One region of the Streptococcus cameli genome, then DNA from elsewhere that is predicted to be linked to it. Evidence: predicted binding sites of a transcription regulator. Region 1 holds the regulator's gene; the other holds the start of a gene.
The links. Region 1 encodes Rex, which represses fermentation and respiration genes when NADH is low (regulators of the CRP and FNR family bind a similar motif). Its sites were predicted from a motif close to TTGTGAANTANTTCACAA; they were not measured.

Region 2: ACVR1I_RS03890 (BMC domain-containing protein) is a predicted target of Rex. The motif match lies at 1,900-1,917, and genes of this name have one in related genera.

What each region holds. Positions count from the first base shown of each region.
Region 1 is NZ_JBRUIM010000005.1:36,895-44,270, forward strand. Features, by position in the region: gene ACVR1I_RS08970 (CYTH domain-containing protein) at 1-22, shown strand, start outside; gene ACVR1I_RS08975 (ribose-phosphate diphosphokinase) at 153-1,127, shown strand; gene ACVR1I_RS08980 (cysteine desulfurase family protein) at 1,142-2,263, shown strand; gene ACVR1I_RS08985 (DUF1831 domain-containing protein) at 2,263-2,610, shown strand; gene ACVR1I_RS08990 (redox-sensing transcriptional repressor Rex) at 2,734-3,372, shown strand; gene ACVR1I_RS08995 (gamma-glutamyl-gamma-aminobutyrate hydrolase family protein) at 3,378-4,073, shown strand; gene radC (RadC family protein) at 4,070-4,750, opposite strand; gene ACVR1I_RS09005 (class A sortase) at 4,818-5,561, opposite strand; gene gyrA (DNA gyrase subunit A) at 5,567-7,376, opposite strand, start outside.
Region 2 is NZ_JBRUIM010000001.1:778,396-785,771, forward strand. Features, by position in the region: gene uvrC (excinuclease ABC subunit UvrC) at 1-527, shown strand, start outside; partial or broken gene ACVR1I_RS03880 (Rep family protein) at 625-909, opposite strand; gene ACVR1I_RS03885 (hypothetical protein) at 1,331-1,672, opposite strand; gene ACVR1I_RS03890 (BMC domain-containing protein) at 2,095-2,373, shown strand; gene ACVR1I_RS03895 (DMT family transporter) at 2,412-3,407, shown strand; gene ACVR1I_RS03900 (hypothetical protein) at 3,411-3,695, shown strand; gene ACVR1I_RS03905 (BMC domain-containing protein) at 3,711-4,007, shown strand; gene ACVR1I_RS03910 (BMC domain-containing protein) at 4,025-4,348, shown strand; gene ACVR1I_RS03915 (aldehyde dehydrogenase family protein) at 4,368-5,714, shown strand; gene cutC (choline trimethylamine-lyase) at 5,809-7,376, shown strand, end outside.

The DNA.
Region 1 (7,376 bases):
CTCTCTTCCATCAGCCAAATAAGTGCTGATTTTTTTGTTTTAGAAATGAAAAAATTACGGTTTTTTGGTAAAATAGTACTGTATGTAGATCTCATCGGTTCAGCTAACAAACGCTGTTCCTGCTAGAACATTCAAAAGGAGAATTTTTTGACATGGTTCAACCATATGCCGACAAACAAATTAAGTTGTTTTCACTTTCAGGAAACCGAGCTATTGCTGAAAAAATTTCAGAAGCCGCTGGTATTCCGCTTGGAAAAGCCTCTTCTCGCCAATTTTCCGATGGAGAAATTCAGATCAACATCGAAGAAAGTGTTCGGGGTGTCGATGTCTATATCATTCAGTCAACCAGCTATCCTGTCAACAATCATTTATGGGAATTATTGATTATGGTTGATGCCTGCATCCGTGCTAGTGCCAATTCTGTTACTGTTGTCATGCCATACTTTGGTTACGCAAGACAAGATCGAACCGCTGCACCGCGCGAACCAATTACAGCAAAATTAGTTGCCAATATGCTGGTAAAAGCTGGCGTGAATCGTGTTGTTAGCTTAGATTTACACGCAGTTCAAGTTCAAGGCTTCTTTGACATTCCAGTAGACAATCTCTTTACAGTTCCTCTTTTTGCAGACTATTATGTTGAAAAAGGGTTAACAGGAAATGATGTTGTCATTGTTAGTCCAAAAAATTCAGGCATTAAACGGGCCCGTAGTCTAGCTGAATACCTTGACGCTCCGATTGCCATTATCGATTATGCACAAGATGATTCTGAGCGCTCACAAGGCTATATCATCGGGGAGGTTGCTGGTAAAAAAGCCATTTTAATTGATGATATATTAAATACTGGCCGTACTTTCTCAGAAGCAGCAAAAATCGTCCAAGAAAATGGTGCAACAGAAATTTATGCCGTAGCAAGTCATGGGTTATTTGCAGGAAATGCGACAGAATTACTAGATCAGGCTCCTATTAAGGAAATCTTAGTAACAGATTCCGTAGTAAGTAAAGAAAATCTACCTAAAAATATTGCTTATATCACTGCTAGTAAATTGATTGCGGATGCGATTATTCGTATCCACGAACGCCGTCCAGTTAGCCCTCTGTTTAATTATTCTGTACCCAATAAGAAATAAAAGGAGACCTGTCTTTGATTTATCTTGATAATGCAGCAACGACTTCTCTTTCTGATCAAGCCCTCCAGACATTGATAGAAGTATCAAAAGAAATATTCGGCAATCCGTCTAGTATTCATTCTTTTGGACGCAAGGCTAATCAAATTCTACGCACTGCAAGGGAAACAATTGGGAAGATTTTGGAGGTTCCTTCAAGTTGTATTATCTTTACATCAGGAGGCTCCGAAGCAAATAATTTGGCCATAAAAGGTTACGCTCTTTCCCACCAAGATAAGGGAAAACACATTATTACGACTGCCATTGAACACCACTCTGTGTTGCATACAATGGAATACCTTGAAAAACGATTTGGTTTTGAAATAACCTATATTCAACCAATCAATCAAACCATCTCTGCTCAACAGATTCAAGAAGCACTTCGACCAGATACCATCTTGGTTAGCACCATGTTTGCTAACAACGAAACCGGTGATGTATTGCCAATCAAAGAAATCGGTCTATTACTAAGAAATCATCCAGCTGTCTTCCATGTCGATGCGGTTCAAGCTATTGGAAAGGTTCCTATATCACCTGAAGAGCTACACATTGATTTTCTGTCTGCCTCCGCTCATAAATTTCATGGTCCAAAAGGAACAGGATTTCTATACAGTCGCTTGCCACGGTTTGATGCCTTAATTCATGGTGGCAAACAAGAGAGCGAGCATCGTGCTGGGACCGAAAACATCCCAAGTATCGCTGCTATGGCCACTGCTCTTTCTCATCAAATTGACATGCTAGATACCAATTTTCAAACGGTCGAGGCTTTAAAAAAATCATTTTTACAACACTTAGATGCAACTAACTACTATCTAAATCAGACACAAGATTGTCTGCCCTATGTTTTAAACATTGGCTTTACAGACCAACTGAACGAACAAATCCTCATGAGATTGGATTTAGCAGGAATTGCCGTTTCAAGTGGATCAGCCTGCACGGCTGGTGTAGTCCAAAAAAGCCATGTATTGGAAGCTTATTACGGTCCAAATTCTCATCGTCTTACAGAATCCATCCGAATTAGCTTTTCAGAAGAAAACACAGTTGCAGAGATAAAAAGAGCAACACAAATAATAAATGAAATCATTGGAGGTGCCGCCTAATGGCATTTGAACAACAAGTAACCCTAAAAGATTGCCGCTACACTTATCAGATTCATCCAGCAATCCGAAAATACACATTACGTGACAATACTTTTGAAGTCACAAAAGTTGGAAATTACCAACTAACTCGTATGTTAGAGGAAGTTCCAAATTCAAATCAAGGATTTTTGTTAAAAATCATCATCAATTCAGATTTAACTGGTTTTAAAATCAATATCACTGACAAATCTGGTTTGCATCTTGTGAATATTTTTAAAAACCAGGAAAGAACAGTCATACAAGAGAAGTTTTATTTTCTCATGGAAAGTTTAGTGGACCGTGAAATTTTCACAAAGATCGAACAATAATACTACAAAAAAACAAGGAAAATCCTTGTTTTTTATTTTTAAATGCATATACGTTGATTTTTTCACAAACATCATCTACAATAGATAATAGAGAAAAACAGAAAACGAATGGAGAAATAGATTGTGAAAAAAGAAAAAGATAGTGCGATTCCGAGAGCCACAGCTAAACGCTTGTCACTCTACTACCGTATCTTCAAACGATTCCACAAAGAAAAAATTGAGAAGGCCAGTTCAAAAGAAATTGCAGAAGCAATTGGTATTGATTCTGCCACTGTCCGCCGTGACTTTTCCTATTTTGGAGAATTGGGTCGACGTGGTTTTGGCTATGATATCAAAAATATGATGGATTTTTTTGCTGATATCTTAAACGACAATTCCATTACTAATGTTATGTTGGTTGGAGTCGGAAATATGGGACGCGCCCTTCTTCACTATCGCTTCCATGAACGCAATAAAATGAAAATTGTGATGGCTTTTGAATCAGATGATAATCCCGTTGTCGGAACAGAAGACCAAAATGTTCCTATTTATGCCATATCCGAAGTAGAAGAGAAAATTAAGGGTACTAATACAAAAACAGCCATTTTAACAGTTCCAAGTAGCGTGGCTCAAGAAGTAACTGATACTTTGGTAAAAGCTGGCATTAAAGGGATCTTAAGCTTTTCACCTGTTAATCTATCTGTTCCAAAAGATGTTGTTGTACAGTATGTCGATTTAACAAGTGAACTTCAAACCCTTCTTTATTTCATGCGCAAAGGCTAAGTTTCATGAAAAAACCAATTATTGCTATTACGGGAAATCAATTTTTTGATTCAAACGACACCGTCTCCCCTCACCTTAGCTACTGCGCTACTGGTTTTGTAACAGCGGTGCAGGAAGCTGGTGGTGTCCCCCTTATCATGCCCATATCTGAACCAGAATTAGCAAAAGAATACGTTACTTTAGCGGATAAATTGATTTTCACGGGTGGACAAAATGTCTTACCACAATTTTACCAGGAAGAGCAAAGCATTGACAGCGACGACTATTTATTGGAGCGGGATCTCTTTGAATTAGCGTTAATGAAAGAAGCCCTTCTTCAAAACAAACCAATCTTTACAGTCTGTCGTGGAACCCAGCTCTTTAATGTCTTAATGGGAGGAACCCTTTACCAAGATATTCCGAATCATTGGCAGACGGCTGCTTCTGCTACACCAGTTCATGATATCGGGATTGAAAAAGATTCATTATTAGCAACTATTTACGGTGAGCATGCCTCAATCAACTCCTTTCATCACCAAGCGATAAAAAAACTGGCACCTGATTTAATAATCACTGCTAGATCCTCTGATGATGGTATCATTGAGGCCATCGAACGAAAAGATCAGTATCCCTATCTTGGTGTTCAATGGCATCCAGAATTGATGGTAGAAGATAGAACACTCGAGAAAAATCTCTTTTCCTTTGTAGTAAATCACCTTTAAAATAATTCACTCTCCTCACGGAAACTAAAATAGTTGCTTTTTCCCACAATTACATGATCCAATAAGACAAGTCCTAGTGTTTCACAGGACTTTTTTAAATTCCCTGTAAAATCAATATCATTTCGACTGGGTTCGACCATACCTGAAGGATGATTATGGACAACAACAACCGATGTCGCCATACATTTGACTGCATAGTGCAAAATCTCTCTAGGAACTGCTAGACTTCTATCCACACTACCGATAAAAATCGTTTTTTGGGAGATAATTTGATTTTGCGTGTTCAAATATAAGGCTACCAGATGTTCCTGCTTCTCATGACCAATCTCGCTAATCATTTTTTTAGCCAAACGTTCACTTCCCAATACCCGTTCTTCCAAAATTAATTCCGATTGACTTATCCGCTTTCCAAGTTCCAGCATAGCTTTGATCTCAATCGCTTTGACGCGACCAATGCCTGTAAGTGTCTGTAATTCTTCAATGGACAGCTCTTTGAGATTTGCCAGATGTTGAATCTTGGCCAAGAGTTCCTGGGCTAGGTGTAAGACTGGTTGCGTCTTTGTCCCTGTTCGTAGTAATATGGCCAATAATTCTTGATTACTTAATCTCTCTGCACCAACAGCCATTAACCTTTCTCTAGGTAATAGCGCTTCTTCTTTAAATTGAATTGTATACATCGGTAACCTCCTATCTCTCTATTCGTAATTTAGGATAAAGAAAAAACCTAATAAAAGATACTAGGTTTTATAATTGTAACTGATTATACGATTTTTTAAAGTAGTCTTTCATTTCATCAGAAGCTTCGTCAAAAGCAATTTCTGACTTTAAAGCTCCTTGAACAATCGTTCGTTTTGTTGCTGCAAAGTCATCACAAGTTACTAGTGTAATCCTATTTTGACCTGGGACATCATCGATAACATCTACTCTTTCTGGTACAACAACTTCAACAGAATCAATGATATAGATATAAATCTTATCTTTGTCAGTAATGTAAATTTTCATTCCATTTTTAGCATTTTCAAGAGGAGAAAAGAGGGCTTCACTTGCTCCAGTCATACCAAAAACATGGTGACTAGCTAAAGAATAATTCCCTTTTCCCATTTCTTGGTTTTCTTTCATTGTTCCAGCACCATACATTAAGGCTGTATTTGATAAACCTTTAAAAATTGGTAAATTTACACCCAATTCCGGAACAGCAATCCCTCCGATAACTGGAAGATTTTGGGCTTCCCACTGCGATTTTAAAATAGCTTCTGTTGAAATAGATTCTACTTGTGAAAAATCAAATGTAGTATTGGCTTTCTTGTTTTTTTCAATTTCATCCTTTGAAATATTACTAATTTGGTAATGGTTCGAATACCAAACAATAATCATATTGCGAATCGAAGTACTAAAAATAAGTAACATAGAAAGTATTAACAAAATCGAAATAAAGAAGTTTCTTATAAAATGATTTTGTCTCATTCGTTTTTTAGAATGCTGTTTCATCAATGCTACTCCTCTGTTTCCTCAGTATCATCTTCTGGATCCACTAAGGTAAATGTAACGATTCTCGCATCTTCATCTAGCCTCATAACTTTTACACCCATAGTCGATCGACCTGTTTGAGAGATATTTGACACATTGGTTCGAATAACGACGCCTGTATCGGTCATGACCATCATGTCTTCCTCACCAGAAACGGTAACAACACCAGCCAAGTGACCGTTTTTATCCGTGACATTCAAGGTCTTAATCCCTTTACCGCCACGGCCTTTTGTCGGGTATTCAGTTGCTGGAGTCCGTTTCCCGTATCCATTTTCTGTTAGCACGAGTACTTCTTGATCATCTGAAATAACCGTTGCACCAACGACTTGATCCCCATCTCGAAGATTGACACCACGAACCCCTGTTGCAGATCGACCCATATTACGAACAACAGTCTCATCAAAGCGAACAGAGTAGCCGAATTTTGTCCCCATAAAGATGTCGGATTGACCATTTGTCAAGAAGACTGCAATCAATTCATCATCTTCTTTTAGATTCAAGGCTTTCAGACCATTTTGACGAATGTTACCAAACTCTGAGACGCTTGTCCGTTTGACCACACCTTGGCGGGTTGCAAAGAACAAATAATTGCCATCATTGCGTTCACGACCAACATTGATAACGGTTTGAATAAATTCATTTTCATCCAGTTTCAGTAAATTCACGATTGGCAAGCCTTTTGCAGTTCGACCATATTCTGGAATTTCATAGGCCTTCAATCTGTAAACCCGACCAGTATTCGTAAAGAAGAGCAAGCGATCATGCGTACTGGAGGAAACCATGTCTTTGACAAAGTCATCATCTTTAACACCAGTTCCTTGAACTCCACGACCACCCCGTTTTTGAGCACGGAATTCTTCTTGTGCAAGACGTTTAATATATCCCTTGTTGGACAAGGTAATCAAGACATCCGTTTCTTCAATCAAGTCTTCGTCTTCAAGAGAAAGAACTTCACCAATCATCAATTCTGTCCGGCGTTTATCAGCATATTTGCGTTTGACTTCTGACAGCTCTTCCTTGACGATAGCAATGACTCGTTCTGGTTTGGCTAAAATATCTGCCAAATCTGCAATCAAAGCCATTAACTCATCATATTCAGATTGAATTTTGTCTCGTTCCAAACCAGTCAAACGGCGAAGACGCATGTCTAAGATCGCTTGACTTTGGCGCTCGCTCAAGTCAAACTTGTTCATTAATTCTGCCTGAGCAATCGCATCTGTCTCTGAATTGCGGATAATCTGGATAACTTCATCAATATGATCCAGTGCAATCAAGAGACCTTCTAAGATATGGGCTCTGCTTTCAGCCTTATCCTTGTCAAATTGCGTCCGACGCACTACCACTTCTTTTTGGTGTTCAACATAGGCAGTTAAGATTTCTTTGACGGATAAAATCTTAGGTACTCCGCCTTGAATCGCTAACATATTAAAGCTAAAGTTGGACTGCATCTGCGTTAATTTGAAAAGATTATTTAAAATAACACTTGCAGACGCATCACGGCGAACTTCAATCACAAAACGGACACCTTCACGACTCGATTCATCTCGAACAGCTGTGATACCCTCAATCCGCTTTTCTTGAGCCAAGCGAACAATGTGATCGTGTACCTTCGACTTGTTGACCATGTATGGGAACTCAGTAACAACGATCCGCTCACGGCCATTTCCAAATTCTTCAATCTCTGTACGAGAACGAAGAACAATGGAGCCTTTTCCTGTCTCATAAGCCTTATGAATCCCAGATTTGCCCATTACAAGGGCACCTGTTGGAAAGTCT
Region 2 (7,376 bases), on a different contig from region 1:
CTGTTACGGGGCCTGATGACTATGCTTCGATGAGAGAGGTACTTCGCAGGCGATACAGCCGGGTACAACGAGAAGGGCTGACACCGCCAGATTTAATCGTGATTGATGGGGGGCAGGGTCAAGTCAACATTGCAAAAGAAGTCATTGAGAAAGAATTAGGAATGGCGATTCCGATTGCGGGTCTCCAGAAAAACGACAAACACCAAACCCATGAACTGCTTTTTGGCAGCCCATTACAAGCTGTTCCCTTGTCCCGCAATTCGCAAGAGTTCTTTCTCCTGCAGCGGATACAAGATGAGGTGCACCGCTTTGCCATTACCTTCCATCGTCAATTACGATCTAAAAATTCCTTCTCTTCAAAACTAGATGGTATTACTGGTCTGGGACCCAAACGCAAGCAAACCCTGCTCAAAACCTTCAAGTCTTTGACCAAAATCCAAGAAGCTCCGCTAGAGGACATCGTGGCTCTTGGCATTCCAGTAACAGTTGCGGAAGCGGTCAAGGAGAAGTTGGGTCAACAGAAATAGAACTTGAAACAAAGCTATTGACAAGAGAGGGATTGGTTATGTAGGAGAGTTGAGTTTTCAATACTCCCTTCAATAATCGATACAAGATACACAATGTATTTTCAACGTTTAGAACAACTTGCACCATTGCTAAACTCTTTTCTCCAAGCAATTTCTTGATTTTCCAACGCACGCTATCTGCAGTAACTGGATTTTTAGCAATATAAAGCACATGATAGTGAGGTTTTTTATATTTCTGCCCCTCAACATTACTCTTGTCTTTATCGTGAAGCGGACTAACTGCTATCGGCACTCCAAGAGTTTCAAGCTTCAATTCCCAATCATTCGGAATTGATTCTGGATAGAGCAAAAAAGTAAAGTATCTTGATTTTTCTTTAGCCATAAAGTATAATATACCCAAACAATTCATTGTCTGTACTACGTTATTAACCCTAATTCCTAGCTTCTTCCCTGCAATTACAGTTCTAGCTAAAGAACAAGATACATTATTGGGACAATCATGACAAATACCCAGGAAACGGTAAAATTAATTTTGAATGGTAACTGAAATAATGAGAAATAAATTTCTAGCTGTCATCTATATTCTTTTGTCCCTTATTATCAGCTTTATCGTATTTTCTTTTCTCAATATAGAATTTAAGTGGTGGACAACCCTAGCAATAAGTACAAGTTTTATATATACATACTTAAATTCTAAGAAAAAATGAGTTGTATTTACAACTCATTTTTTATCCTCACCATCCGTCATCGCACAGTTTATTATTCCTCTTTTTTATCCTCACCATCCGTCATCGCACAGTTTATTATTCCTCTTTTTTAACAAAACCACGTTTACTACGCTGATAAGCACCATCAAAAAGCAATTTCATAAAACCAGTTTTTCCCGAAATAACCTCATTAACCAAATTTATATTTAATCCGTAAGCCTCTCCGTTTTCGTCAATAAAATCATACAAATCAAAAATGTTTTGAAGAGTATATGCACGAATAAGAGAAACCACTACGTTGAAAAGTTCTGCTTTTTCTTCAACATCTAAGGTCACATAGCGATCAATATCAAAATTATTGATAAGCTTTATATGAGCCTTATCATAAACATGTTTTTTCTTAGCAATTGCATCTTTGCTCTCATGAGTCAAATACAAGTATAAATTTGTATCGATAAAGGAATGATTTTATAATATAAAAATGATAAATTGATAACAGTCTCGAACAGGTATTCGAGGCTTTTTGTGTTTCAAAATCAGTTAAAAGAGAAAAACGAAAACTTGTCCCTAGGGGAAGAGTTTACAGTAAGAAAACAAGGTTAAGTATTCAGAATATTCAAACTGAGATATCAATCATTAGAAAAAGAATCCCTAAAAAACAGATTTTGTAATAAAAATCACAAAAAAATATTTTTTCAGTTTTTTATTGACTTTATCGCAATGGAAAGGCTTACAATTTAATTATAAATAATCTTTTTGTAAGAAAATGACTCATAAAAAATAATGGAATGGATTAGATATCCTATCTTAAAATCGTTTTTAAATTTAAAAAAATAAAATAAAAAAAGGAGGTTTGTATCATGAGTTCTGAAGCATTAGGAATGATTGAAACAAAAGGCTTGATTGGTGCTATTGAAGCAGCCGATGCAATGGTAAAGGCAGCGAATGTTGTCTTAGTAGGAAAAGAGCTAGTTGGTGGCGGGTTAGTAACGGTACTAGTTCGCGGCGATGTTGGTGCAGTAAAAGCGTCAACGGATGCAGGTGCGGCAGCTGCACAACGCGTTGGTGAATTGATTTCAGTTCATGTTATTCCACGTCCTCATTTAGAAGTGGAAACAATCTTACCAACAAAAGAATAAAACATTAAAGAAGGAGTAGTTTTTCCATGGGAGAAAATATGAATAATGGAAGTCGTGCTTTGGCTGAAAAACAAATGGCCGAAGCAACAAAGAAATTTCATTCAATGGGGATTAGACGTGGGATTATTTCAGGTTTATTTTATGGTCTTTATTCCTTTGTAGTCATGATTGTCAGTGGTTTTGACCCCATAAAGTCAGCTGTTGGCATCTTTGCGGCGCCTTTTGTAATGGGGGGCATTAATGACTTCCTCGGTGGATGTGCCCTATTGGTCAATGTGATTCGAGCAGGTAAGTTTAAGGAATTGGGCAGAAGTTTAGCAACTAAACCTGGAAAAATTATGTTGTTAGGTTTTATCTTGGGAGGTCCTGTTGCAAATGGAGCTTACCTAGTTGGTTTGTCACTTGCGGGAGCATTTGCAATTCCTGTCTCTGCAACTACCGCAGCTTTTGGTGCGTTATTCGCAGCCATTTTCCTAAAACAAAAAATCACTCCTCGTGTTGGTTTGGGTATGATTCTTTGTGTAGCTGGTGCTGTTATCTTGAACTTGGTAAAACCAGACGGTGCATCAAACTTTACTTTGGGAATTATACTAGCTGTTTTTGCAGCAATTTGTTGGGGGCTTGAGGGAACCATTTCTGCTTTTGGTGGAGCCATGCTTGACTCTGAAGTTGCTGTAACCCTTCGTCAAATTATTTCAGGTTTAATCCAAATGGTCATTATTGTGCCATTGGTTGGTGCAACAGGACTTTTTGTAGATATGTTAGCTGCTCCAATACCAATGATTCTCTTGTTGGTATCTGGAACACTTGTTGCCATTTCTTATGCAACTTGGTACCAATCAAATGCCATGGTTGGAACAGCAGTCGGTATGTCTTTGAATATTACCTATGCATTCTGGGGCGTTTTCTTTAGTATCTTATTCTTGGGACAAGCCCTAACACCAACAATTGCAATTGGATCCATTATTGTTATTTTGGGTGCGATTATTGTAACAACCAATCCATTGGATTTCTTTAGAAAGAGTGAGGTGTAACTAATGGGAATTTTACCAGCAAGAACTGCCGTTTTAAATTATATGAGTACTGTTGAAGAAGCAGATGTCCTCCAAGTGATGGAAGCTTTGAAATCTCAATACGGCAGCGAAAGACAATTTACAGAACCACTCTTTTTAGAACACCTCATGTCCTTGGAATGTAATGGATATGTGGATCAGGTTGGATACGATCTAGATGAGAATCAACAATTAAGAATTTTGTATAAAATCAATGCTGATGGCCTTGATGCCGTTGACAAATATATTTCAGCAGAATATAAAAGATAATCGGAGGAATTATCAATGAGATATTATGGTGGACAAGCCTTGGGCTTAGTCGAAACTGTTGGACTTGTTCCTGCCTTGGAAGCATGCGATAAAATGCTAAAGGCCAGCGATGTGAAACTCGTGTCCTACGAAAATGTCGGATCAACACTCGTAACCATTATGGTGGTTGGAGATGTAGCTGCTGTTCGTGCATCTGTTGAGGCAGGTGCAGCTGCTGCAAAAGCGATTGGGAAATTAACTGCTCACAATGTGATGCCAAGACCAATCCCAGCAGTTGGCGATATTGTATCAGTACATGATATTGATAATTAGACGCAAAGGAGAATACCGTGAAAAGATATCAAGCAATTGGGGCAATTGAAACATTTGGCTTAGTATATGTGTTAGAAGCAGCTGATGCCATGGTAAAAGCCTCTGAAGTAGATGTTATTGGTTATGAAAACGTTGCTTCTGGTTACATTTCGGTCATTGTCCAAGGTGAAACAGAAGCTTGTAAAACAGCAGTTGATGCTGGTGTGAGAGCAGTTGAAGCAATGGGGGCTGAAGTTTACAGTCATGTTGTTATTCCTGGACCACATGAAGAACTTCGTAAAATTGTAGACCGTTACTCATTAGATGTTTTATTGCCTGAGGCAACAGAAACAGAAGTTTAAAAAAGAAAGTGTGTAGAGTATGTTGTATATTGACAAAGATTTAGCATCCATTCAAGAAATCAGAAACCTATTGTTGAATGCTCAAACTGCTTTTGCTCAATTACAAGAACTAACTCAAGCTGATTTCGATCAGTACAGCAACACTTTGATTCAGAGTTTGAAAAGAGACGGATCCAGCTATATCCAGAAATTTGTAGAGCAAAACCATTATGGCAGGGTAGACGATGAGATCTTTTTGTGCCGAGAGTTTCTTAAGCGATTTGAAGAAACCTTGCAAAAAGAAACGTTTACAGGCATTATTTCAGGTAGTAGTCAGGAGAAGGTTATTGAAATTGGTGTGCCACTTGGTGTGGTAGGCGTTCTTTTGCCTGCTTACCCAACCTACACATTGATTGTAAATCTCTTGCTACTGGCTATTAAGTCTGGGAATGCCATGGTGTTGGTAGCCAATCAATTAACAAGACCAGCAACGATTCAAGCAATCTCAACCTTATTGGAATTGCTAGATGAAATGGGGTATCCAGAAGGCAGTCTTTCGTTAGCAGAAATTGCAAATGATGCAGGAATTTCGGAGTTGCTCTTAAGTGATAAGTTATCCTTATTGATTAATATTGGATGTCCAGAATACATCAACAATCAATTTCGGACCAATACACCACTCATTTATGGAGGAGAATCCTCTGGTCCTGTCTTTATTGAACGGACAGCCGATTTGGAAAAAGCAGTCAAAGATGTACTTCATTCGAGAAGTTTTGACAACGGAATCCTGCCAGGCTCTGAACAGTTCCTTGTGACGGAAAATATTATTGCAGATCAGATTAAGCAATTGATGGTGGACAATGGTGCCTACATTTTAACAGATGAAGATACAGCAAAACTAATCCACTTTTTGAAGGCATCAGAAAGAAATGTCATCAACAGCTACAACGGCAAATCGGCCTGCTGGTTGGCGAAAATGTCTGGCTTTACAGTTCCAGATGGAACTCAGGTTTTGGTTTCTGTTCAAGAGTACATGAACAATGAAGATTTTTTCAATAAAAAATTACTTTGTCCAATCATTGTGATGTACCGAGAACCCTATTGGACCCTGGCCTGCGTAAAATGTATGAGTATATTGGCTGAGTTGAGAATGGGTCATACCTTGACGATTCACTCGGCAGATTGGAAGATTATTCGAGAATTTGCTGTTGTCAAACAAGTTGGAAGAATTGTGGTGAATGCCCCAACAGCTTGTACCGCAACAGGTGTCAAATCGAGTTTTGCTCCTTCCTTGATATTGGGGGGCATCACAACTGGCCGTGGCTACCGATCAGAAAATATTACTCCAAGACACCTCACCTATATCCGTCAAGTTGGATTTGAGTAAGGGAAAATTGTAAATCATATTATCCGAGCAGTTGAAATGTCTAAAAATGAACAATCTGCTCACTCTATTTTAAAAGAGAGGAAATGTTATACAGATGGACATGAATGAATTCACAGCCAAATTAGAAGAGGCTACAAAACAATTAAGCGACGCTGAACGTGCATCGCTCGTAAAAATTTTCCAAAGTGTTTCAGAAGACATTACCAAACCTGAAACAAAAGAAACACCGCATCTTGCATCAGAAGGAACAGAAATACCAGATGGCATCACTCCGCGTTTGCAAGCTTTGAAAAATCAATATTTAAATGCTCGCCCAACCATTTCCTTGTTGCGTGCGATTAACTTGACCCGAATTTCAAAAGAAAATGAAGGTATGCCAAAAGCGATTCTTCGTGGGACAGCCTTTAAGGAATTCTGTAAAACAGCACCTGTGATTATCCAAGACCATGAATTGTTGGTTGGTGCGCCAAATGGTGGTGCCCGTTGGGGTGCTTTCTCACCAGATATTTCTTGGCGTTGGCTACGTGATGAGCTAGATACGGTATCTACTCGTCCGCAAGACCCATATGATTTATCTGAAGAAAATAAGAAAATCCTTGTGGAAGAAATTTTCCCATATTGGACTGGTAAATCTGTCGATGAAGCCTGTGAATCCCAATACCGCGAAGCAGGAGCTTGGGAATTATCCGGTGAATCCTACGTTTCAGACTGTTCTTATCACGCGCAATCTGGTGGTGGAGACTCCAACCCTGGTTACGATGTTGTCGGAATGAAAAAAGGGATGTTGGACATTATCGAAGAAGCGAAGGTTCATTTGGATCAATTGGATTATGCAAATCCAGATGATCTTGAAAAGATTTACTTCTACAAAGGGCAAATCTTGACAGCTGAAGGTGTGATCATCTATGCAAAACGCATGTCTGAACACGCAGCAGAATTGGCAAGAAAAGAAAGTGATCCAAAACGTAAAGCAGAATTGGAAATGATTTCTCGGGTCAATGCCAATGTACCAGCAAACAAACCAGAAACATTCTGGGAAGCAATGCAGTACCTTGTAACCATTCAGCACTTATTGCTATGTGAAGAAAACCAAACTGGACTTTCCATCGGTCGTGTGGACCAATACATGTATCCATTCTACAAGAAGGATCTTGAAGAAGGCCGTATGAATGATTTCCAAGCTTTTGAAATTGCTGGATCCATGTTCATTAAGATGTCAGAAATGATGTGGTTAACATCAGAAGGATCCTCTAAATTCTTTGCAGGTTACCAACCATTTGTTAACATGTGTGTGGGTGGTGTGACTCGCTCAGGTAGCGATGCAACCAATGATTTGACCTATCTATTGATGGATGCGATTCGCCATGTGAAAGTATATCAACCAACCTTGGCAACCCGTATCAACAACAAGTCGCCACGTAAATATTTGCAAAAGATTGTAGATGTTATTCGTGCGGGTGTAGGTTTCCCAGCATGTCACTTCGATGATAGCCATATTAAGATGATGTTGGCAAAAGGCGTTTCGATGGAAGATGCCCGTGACTATTGCTTGATGGGTTGTGTGGAACCACAAAAAGCGGGTCGTCTTTACCAATGGACGTCAACTTCCTACACTCAATGGCCAATCTTGATTGAAACAACTTTAAACCGTGGTGTACCACT